Regions from separate parts of the Peribacillus sp. R9-11 genome, predicted to be linked through region 3. Evidence: riboswitches for the same ligand, from Rfam matches in the RefSeq annotation. Region 3 holds a riboswitch; each other region holds the start of a gene.
The links. A riboswitch is a leader RNA that binds a small molecule or an ion and turns the genes downstream of it on or off. The one in region 3 is predicted to bind thiamine pyrophosphate.
Positions count from the first base shown of each region.

Region 1: it holds a riboswitch for thiamine pyrophosphate, as region 3 does, so the genes downstream of both, tenA (thiaminase II) here and RE409_RS20925 (ABC transporter substrate-binding protein) in region 3, are expected to answer to the same signal.
Region 2: it holds a riboswitch for thiamine pyrophosphate, as region 3 does, so the genes downstream of both, thiC (phosphomethylpyrimidine synthase ThiC) here and RE409_RS20925 (ABC transporter substrate-binding protein) in region 3, are expected to answer to the same signal.

Region 1 is NZ_CP133763.1:2,536,960-2,540,245, reverse strand. Features, by position in the region: gene RE409_RS12355 (ABC transporter ATP-binding protein) at 1-384, opposite strand, end outside; gene RE409_RS12350 (ECF transporter S component) at 397-981, opposite strand; gene tenA (thiaminase II) at 994-1,677, opposite strand; TPP riboswitch at 1,830-1,958, opposite strand; gene RE409_RS12340 (acyl-CoA dehydrogenase family protein) at 2,174-3,286, opposite strand, start outside.
Region 2 is NZ_CP133763.1:812,982-816,267, forward strand. Features, by position in the region: gene RE409_RS03875 (histidine phosphatase family protein) at 1-90, shown strand, start outside; gene RE409_RS03880 (HAD family hydrolase) at 271-1,059, shown strand; TPP riboswitch at 1,210-1,326, shown strand; gene thiC (phosphomethylpyrimidine synthase ThiC) at 1,460-3,241, shown strand; gene RE409_RS03890 (hypothetical protein) at 3,264-3,286, shown strand, end outside.
Region 3 is NZ_CP133763.1:4,297,842-4,301,127, forward strand. Features, by position in the region: gene RE409_RS20915 (ABC transporter permease) at 1-228, opposite strand, end outside; gene RE409_RS20920 (thiamine-binding protein) at 225-509, opposite strand; gene RE409_RS20925 (ABC transporter substrate-binding protein) at 521-1,525, opposite strand; TPP riboswitch at 1,657-1,766, opposite strand; gene RE409_RS20930 (protein-glutamine gamma-glutamyltransferase) at 1,988-2,815, shown strand; gene rarD (EamA family transporter RarD) at 2,978-3,286, opposite strand, start outside.

The DNA.
Region 1 (3,286 bases), 1.8 Mb from region 3:
ATGGATATCATCTAAGTGTAATCCTACCTGCCGGATATGATTGTGAATCCTTTCATTCATTTGCTGCTTAGGAACGGAAAGGTTTTCAAGGACGAAGGCAATTTCTTCATCTGCAAATGGCATACAAAACTGACTATCTGGGTCTTGAAAAACATATCCCCATGAAGAAGGGCTCTCCAGTTCTTTCGCTTTCATCGGGACTTCAATGGAATGTGGGATCAGCCCACTTAACACTTGCAAAAGTGTAGACTTTCCACATCCGGACGGTCCCAACAATAGAACTTTTTCACCTTTATCAAACGAGACGGATAAGTCCTTGAATATCAAGGACTCATCACCGGGAAACTTCAATCTTAACTTTTCAACAAGAGCTATTCGTTCCATACTTATCAACCTCTACTTTTGATCCAGTGCAGCATAATCCTTACTTGATACTGGACGAACTAGATTAGTTACTCCTGTTGCTTCTAATACTTTTACTAGATAGTAAGCAAATACACCAGCAAAGAAAATTGACCCGATAAATCTTGCAATCATAAATAATAGTAAATTCCAAAGAGAGAGGGCACCAATTTCTCCGTATGCAAAATCCATGAGGACCGATCCTACACATGAAGCTATCGCCGCTAATACAGCAACCGACATATTAAACTTTTTATACCTGAACGCCATAAACACCAGTTCCGCGAATACTCCTTGTACAACTCCATATAAGAGTACGGTTAATCCCCACGGTGAACCTAAAAAGAATTCACCGGACGCTGCCGCGATTTCTGCCAACAGAGCCACACCCGGTTTCCTCATAACTAAAAAAGCAACGGGCCCTGCTATAAACCACATTCCATAAATTAATTGATCTACATGTAACCCTAATGGTTTAACGGAATAATATATCGATCCCCAAAGGATATAAACTATTCCAAATGCGACGGCAATCACGATTGTGACTAAAATATCCGTTAATTTCAACCCTTTTCTCATTGTCAATCTCCTTTATACTTCTAATGTTTCCTTATGCACTGGCCAAGTTTCTAAGCGATAAGCCATTTCCCAAAATGAGTATTCATATTGACTGCTAAGGATAAAATGCTCTTTCATTCTTTCTTTGTCTTCTTCCGTTACTTTTTCAGCGATCTCATCAAGTCTCGCGATTTGTTCTTCTACCAACGTACGGAACCATTCTCCTCCGTATGCCGCAATCCACTCTTGATAAATTGGCTCATCAGGTATACACCCTTGCAGTTTTTCACCTATTTCATAGTACAGCCAGTAACACGGTAAGATGGCCGCAATCACATCCCCTAAATGGCCAGAATACGCGGCACGATACATATGGGATGTGTAGGCATAGGCAGTAGGAGCAGGCTTAAAGTTTTTCCTTTCTTCTTCTGTAATACCTAATCTCTCAGAAAAATTTTCATGAAGCTTTAATTCAGCTTCATATGTTCCTTGTGCATGGCTTGCTAGTCGACTAGTTGTATGTAAATCTGTTGCTTTGACTGCACCTAAAGCTTGAACTCTAGCAAAGTGAGATAAATAATATGCATCTTGCATGACATAAAAACGAAAACACTCTACTGGCAATGTGCCATCTCCAATTCCTCTAACAAACGGGTGATTGAAGCTTGCTTCCCAAATATGATCTACTTCTTTACGAATGACCTCTGAAAATTTCATTTTCTATACCTCCAAATTTGTATTTTATTAAGCAATGAAACTGGATAAATAATGATTGGTAACCTATAATCACCTCTTTTGAGCAAATAAAAAACCACTTCCTTTACCGACGTAAAGAAAGTGGTTGTACTTGAAATAATACATAAACGTATTGTTTCATGACCCCACTTCCCTACGCTGGTGTAAACCAGATCAGGTTCTAAGGGTCTTAAAGTTATACTTTAATCTCAGCTTCTGCGGTAAAATTGACTTTTACCTGTAAAGCACCCCTAGTGGTACAAATTGTATATTTAGTTCATTTGCCTTTATATTAACACGTTCAATCTAATTGTCAAACTTATTAAATAAAGTTTTTTTTAGTAATGTATAAAATCCAACGATATGTTAAATAAAAAATCGCCTAACATACTCTTTGGAAATCGAACTTAATCACATAAAAAATATTCTCTATTAACCTTAAGCAAAGTTTATTTTACTATTAATCCTGCTTTCCTAATTATCGTTGGTACTGTTTATGAAGCTGAGCCGCTATGATATTCTTTTGGATTTCGGATGTACCTTCATAAATTCTCGTAATACGTGCATCACGATAAAAACGTTCAATGGGATATTCAGAAATGTAACCAATCCCTCCATGAATTTGGAGAGCCTTATCAGCTACACGATTATACGTTTCTGAACCAAGTAACTTGACCATAGCCGCATTTTTAATGACGTTCTTTTTTTGATCAACCATCCACGCAACGCGATAGGTCATGGATCGAAGGGCTTCTGTATCTAATGCCATATCTGCCAAGTAATGTTGAATAATTTGTTGTTCGAAGATTGGTTTGTCGAACTGAATTCTCATATGAGCAAAATCAATCGACATCTCAAGTAATTTTTCACACGACCCTAGGTTTCGTGCTGCCATTCCTGCACGTCCATTCGCCAAGATTTTCAGGGCATTCATATACCCTTGCCCCTCTTCACCCAATACATTCTCAACTGGAACTTCACAATCCTCAAAGAAAATTTCAGAAGAATGTGAACCATGAAGGCCCATTTTCCGTTCGATTTTTCCTAGTTGAAATCCTGGGGAGTCTTTTTCGACGATAAAAGATGTGATTCCTTTTGCACCCTTAGAAGGATCTGTAACAGCCATTACTGTAAACACATCTGCGATTGGAGCATTAGTAATGTAATGTTTGCTTCCATTCAGGATATACTTTTCACCCTTTTTAACCGCTGTTGTTTTCAGATTTGAGGCATGTGAACCTGCGCTTGGTTCAGTTAAAGCAAAAGCGCCAATTCTGTCACCTGATGCCATGTCAGGTAAATATCTGCGTTTTTGTTCTTCATTTCCCATCTCTACAATTCCAACGCCGCCAATTCCCGTATGTCCGCCTATTACTGTTGTATAACCGTTATGTGTTCTTCCCAACTCCTCTAGAATGGCGCATTTCCCTACCATATCAATGCCTAACCCACCATATTCTACAGGAATGCTAAGGCCAAACAGTCCCATTTCTTTCGATTTCCCCATAATGATTTCTGGGATTTCATTGCTTTCTTCAATTAACATGGCATGTGGTTCTACTTCGTTATCAATAAATTCTCGGATTCCTTG
Region 2 (3,286 bases), 2.2 Mb from region 3:
ATGAGGAAAGAGCTGATCCGACGGGGATTCGCAGGTCCAAAGTTTAAGATTGCTAGTAATGGAAAGTTGTATGTGTTCGAAAGAAAATAAGGAAAAACTCGCATGTGAACTTTTTTAAGTTTTCATGAGCAAATAGGGTAAGCCTTTTGATATTTCAAAGAAAGATGAAGGCATTTTACCGATAGTTATTCTTTTTCTAATGGTTGTGGTTTATTATTGTAATAGTGTAATTTTTTCGAATTCAATGGTAGGGAAAAGAGGGTGAGCATTTTGGTAAAGGCAGTTTTTTTTGATTTAGATGATACGTTACTTTGGGATCAGAAGAGTGTGAAAGAGGCTTTTATAGCGACATGCGAATTGGCAAAGGCGAAATATGATTTGAATGTTGACGAGTTTGAGGAAGCGGTACGGAAAGAAGCACGTGAGCTTTATTCTTCTTATGATACATATGAATTTACGCAAATGATCGGTATCAACCCGTTTGAAGGACTTTGGGGTAATTTTCAAGATGATCATGATGAATTCCGTAAGATGGCCGAGATTGTACCAGCTTATCGGAAAGAGGCATGGACAAGAGGCTTGAAGGCATTAGGGATAGATGACCCGGCATTTGGTCTTGAGCTAGCAGAACGTTTCCCTGCTGAGAGACGGAAAAAACCATTTATTTATGAAGAAACATTCCAGGTGTTAGATGAGTTAAAAGGGAAGTACAAATTGTTATTGCTGACGAATGGTTCGCCTGAGCTTCAAAATACGAAGCTTGAAATCACGCCTGAGTTAGTTCCTTATTTCGATCAAATCGTTATTTCCGGCGCGTTTGGACGTGGGAAACCGGATGCTTCTATTTTCGAGCATGCATTAGAAATCATGGAGCTTGATAAGCATGAAGTATTAATGGTCGGCGACAATTTAATGACGGATATCCTTGGTGCATCACGTGCAGGCATTAAATCGGTTTGGATAAACCGTCATGATAAGGAACGGAATGAAGTCATCCCTAATTATGAAATCACGCATTTAGAGGAGCTTTTTCCTATCCTTGAGAGTCTAAATAAATAACGGATATATCCCCTTCAAGTAGTAAGTTCAAAAAAACTTAACTTGGAGGGGATTTTATTTAATTCAAAACATGGCATTAAAATAATAGGTCTTTGAATTTATTTACAAACCAAAATGGATGGTATATAGTTACCATGTAATAATTAATATTATTCAGACTAGGGGTGTCCAATAAAAGTTGGGCTGAGAGAGAAGCGCGTTAAAGCTTCTTAACCCTCAGGACCTGATCTGGTTCATACCAGCGTGGGGAAGTTAGAATCTACTATTCAATGACATATAATTTGGTCATTTCTGTAGTCATACTAACTTTAGCCGGGTCTTAAATATGAGACCTGGCTTTTTCGTGCGAAAATGGATTGGATTTTGTCCTTTTTAATCTAACTTAAAAAGGAGAAATGAAATCATGAGTAATTCAGTAAATGACATGAACGTTTCAATTATGTCCAATTTTGCAGGAAGTAAAAAAGTTTATGTAGAGGGGTCTAGACCTGATATAAAAGTTCCTATGCGTGAAATTAAACTAAGTCCCACAACAGGAGCATTTGGTGAAGAGGAAAATTTACCTCTACGCGTATATGATACTAGCGGTTTCTATACGGATTCTGAGTATTCTATTGATATTCGTAAAGGTCTTGACCCTATTAGACGCAACTGGGTTCTTGAACGGGAAGACGTTGAAGAGTATGTGGGGCGTGAAATAAAACCAGAAGATAATGGGTATAAAAAAGTTGAGTCTCATTCCAAAGCAGAAGTTTTTCCGGGATTGATACGAAATCCTTTGCGTGCAAAGAAGGGGAGAAACATAACCCAACTCCATTATGCTCGTAAAGGTATCATTACCCCAGAAATGGAGTTTATTTCGATTAGAGAAAGTGTTTCCGCTGAGTTTGTACGAGATGAAGTAGCTAGCGGGCGGGCCATTATACCGGCTAATATTAACCATCCTGAAAGTGAGCCGATGATTATCGGACGTAATTTTCATGTGAAAATAAATGCGAATATTGGGAATTCAGCGGTTAGTTCATCCATCGAAAATGAAGTAGAAAAAATGACTTGGGCCACTCGCTGGGGAGCCGATAACATCATGGATCTCTCTACCGGAAAAAATATACACACAACCCGTGAATGGATTATTAGAAATTCGCCTGTACCTGTTGGAACAGTACCGATTTATCAAGCGCTTGAAAAAGTAGATGGAGTCGCTGAAAATTTAACATGGGAGGTTTTTCGGGATACTTTAATTGAGCAGGCTGAGCAAGGTGTTGATTACTTTACCATACATGCTGGTGTGCTTCTGCGATATATCCCATTAACAGCAAAGCGGATGACGGGAATTGTTTCCCGTGGGGGTTCTATTATGGCTCAATGGTGTCTGGCTCATCATGAAGAAAGCTTCCTCTATACTCATTTTGAAGAAATCTGTGAAATCATGAAAGCATATGATGTATCTTTCTCATTAGGAGATGGACTTCGTCCTGGATCTATTGCAGATGCAAACGACGAGGCGCAATTTGCGGAATTGGAAACATTGGGTGAACTAACAAAGATTGCTTGGAAACATGATGTACAAGTTATGGTTGAGGGGCCCGGTCACGTTCCAATGCATTTAATTAAAGAAAATATGGATAAGCAACTGGAAGTTTGTCAAGAAGCCCCATTCTATACATTGGGACCCCTAACAACTGATATAGCTCCTGGCTACGATCATATTACTTCTGCGATTGGGGCTGCCATGATTGGCTGGTTTGGAACTGCGATGCTTTGTTATGTGACACCGAAAGAGCACCTTGGTCTTCCAAATAAAGAGGATGTTCGAATAGGGGTTATTACGTATAAAATTGCAGCCCATGCCGCTGACCTAGCAAAAGGCCATCCAAATGCTCAAAAACGAGATGATGCCCTTTCAAAAGCAAGATTCGAATTTCGTTGGAGAGATCAGTTTAATCTATCGCTCGATCCTGAAAGAGCCGTTGAATATCACGATGAAACTCTGCCTGCTGAGGGTGCCAAAACAGCTCACTTTTGTTCAATGTGCGGTCCTAAATTCTGCAGCATGAGAATCTCACAAGATATTCGTGATTTAGCTAAAGAAAAAGGGCTTGGTTTTGAGTCTGTAATTGATGAAGGCTTGAAAGAAAAAGCGAATGAATTTAGAAACACAGACGGAAAAATCTATCAATAATATGGACGAAAAGGAGAATTCGATGAATCGAGTAATCCAGATTAA
Region 3 (3,286 bases):
GCCAATACAGCTTCCAATAAAAAAACCAGATAATGCAAGGTTAGTAGTTGATATAAGGTGTCCAAAAAGGCTATGAAACGACTCTATTCCCTCGATAAAAATGGCTGATGGAGCAGGAAGTAGCCATTTTTCAACCTTTAATAAGCCTGTTGCTAACTCCCACACTATTAGCAACAATAATAAAAGAAAGAAGGGAGCCCCCTTCTTCCAAATCTTTCTTCCGCTCATGGCCGATATTTCTCCGTTAACGTATCCATCGTGATTCCGCTAGGCTGGTACAATATTTTCACTTGGGAAATGACATTCGGCGAACCTATTTCAATCATTCTCACATTCATTTTTTCTATAACGGCCAGAAGCTCAGAAAGCTCACCTTCCATTGTTGTTTCAAGCGGGTGCACCTCGTACTTGACACCTGATTCATCGATGATTTTGATCGCTTCATCGACTAAGGGGATGACATTTTCCCCTTTAGGAATAATTTGTATACTAATTAATGAGTTTGCCATTGTAGTTCCTCCTATTGTGGTAAAAATTCATTGGTAAATGCTTTCTCAGGATCGAAATCACCTTCAAGAAGATTATTTTCAGTCATCCACTCACTATAATTCTTCCAAATTTCAAGCTTTTGTTCACCCCATCTAGGAGCATCATCCTGATACTTAGATGCAAGCCACTTCTGGCTTTTCTTCACTAGCTTTTTATCTAGATCTGGTGCAGCCTTGATTAAAATGTCTGCCGCATCATCAGGATTCTTAATCGCAAACTGGTACCCTTTCGAAGTTGCCTCTACGAACGCTTTAACAGTATCTGGATCCTCTTTAATCATCTTTTCATTTGTGGTCAAAACAGGCGTATAGTAATCGAGCTTATCTGAGTAATCAGTTAAGTAAACCATATTCAGCTTTTCATTTCGCAATTCAGCCTCAATACCTGTCCATCCATAATAAATCCAAGCGAAATCAATATCTCTTTTCACTGAAGTGAAAAAATCCGAGTCGCCTGTATTTACTATTTCCACTTTATTTACATCCGCATTATCTTTTGTCATGAGAGATTCGATGATAGCCTTTTCAACTGGAGACCCCCAGCCACCATACGTTTTCCCTTCAAAATCCTTAGGTGTTTTAATATTTTTAGCCACAGGAGAAGCGAATCCTGAGGTATTATGCTGGATGACAGCCGCTAACGAAACAATCGGCACGCCTTGCACACGAGCCTGTGTAATGCCCTCCTGGTAGCTCACGCCAAATTCTGATTTCCCTGAAGCCACAAGCTTATCAGCTCCTGCCTCACCTGGCATGATAATTTCTACATCCAGGCCTTGTTCTTTAAAATACCCTTTTTCCTTCGCTACATACAATCCTGTATGGTTTGTATTCGGTGTCCAATCGAGAACAACCGAAACCTTTTTTAATTCTTTATTGTCTTCATTTTTACCTGCTTCTTCCTTTTCAGTAGTGCCGCCAGCACCACATCCAGCTAAAAGGAATAACAAAGTTATCAGTGGCAATAATTTATTCACTATTTTTCCTCCTACACATTATATAAGGTCCATATGCCGAAACTTTATTGGGTGCCAGTCCCCATCCAAATAATAGATTAAAAAACAAAAACGCCCGAGGATGAATTCGGACGTTAACATACAAAACAGAAAGTCAGTCATAATATGTTCCCTCCGCTGGCATCATCCAGATCAGGTTCAAAGAGTCAGCATCTTAAGGACGCAATCTCAGCCAGCAATACCGGCTCCCCTACATTTCTTGCACATATGAACTTTTCTCTCTCATTATATCAATTCATACAGAAAAGGGAATACTAATTTGCTTCTTCTAACGATGGGCCATTCTGATCATCCTCAGTAATAGGAATAAAATTTGATCAGTATTGTTCAGCAACTCATATAATAATTATTATTACACTGTAGATAGTTCTTGAACTACTTGAATTAATCATTTAATTTTGTGACCAAGAGGTGGATATGATTATGATAAAAATTAATCAAAAATGGTTAGATGTCAGTCAAATCCAACCAGGTATAATATCTGAAAAAGCATTAGAAATTCTCCAATTAATGTGGAAATATCCGAATATTTTTGTATATAAGACAATGGAAGATCTTAAATTCGATATAGAGATGAGGCTGCAAGTCAATAAAGCTGCCGTTTCGTTAGATAAGAGTAATCCTGAATTTACAATACTCGAGGATTCTGTATGCAATGAACAATATTGGCGACTTACAAAAGATGGAGCATTTGAGCTTAAACCAAGCGTACCCCCTCATCTGGCACTTGAGGATATTTTCATAAACGGAAGTCTTTACGCTTTCGAATGCGGGACAGCGATAGTCATTGTTTTTTTAAAAGCTGTTTTAGATACGGTTGGTCCTAAGAATTTTGACCGTCTTTTTTCAGGCCTTACTCTTTATGACTGGCACTATCCGCAGAATTTGATTCTTCGAGTTCATGAAGGGACGGGTTATGTACCAGGCGACTGTGTTTACTTCAAAAACCCAGATTACGACCCGAGCACTCCAGAATGGCAAGGGGAAAATGCGATATTCCTTGGAGAAAACCTCTTTTATGGCCATGGGATTGGGATTACCAATCAACAAGGAATCATCGATGAATTAAATAGCAATAGAAAGTGGAATGCCATCATATCAGCGTTCCTAACAAAGCATATTGTAAGTATAAATAGTTCCCACTATAGTCAATTCAAGCCAAATATCCCCCGTAATAACTCCGTGTCGCTTCATGACTGCCTATCCAATATAATTGTTTCTGAAATAGGCTCGAGAACTTTTCTAGCGTAGGATTAACCGTTTCTCTTATTAAAGATATAGATTTTGAATCACTTTTCGTTTATTTTAATAGCTTGTGAAACTCGACACTGACTAACAATTTTTTTCAGAGTGACGTGTATCACTATAAAAAAAACGCTTGGGAAATGGATTTCCTCAAGCGTTTTTTTCTTTTTATGCACCAAAGTTTCTTTTTTCTTTAAACCTACGTGTCCCTGCCTTCCCCCATTTTGTAATGGAAAGCGTATAAACCACCAAGGCAGACCAAATGAATAAAAAGGCTAAAAGATGTGCTTTTGTAAAACTTTCATGATAGACAAATACCCCGATTAACAAGGTTAAGGTTGGAGCAATATACTGAAAAATGCCAAGCATCGATAACGGTATCTTTTCTGCCCCTTTTGCAAAATATAATAGCGGTAGAGCCGTGGCAATCCCACCGCCAACTAACAGCAAGCTTGTGCTCCCTGAGGTTAAAAATTG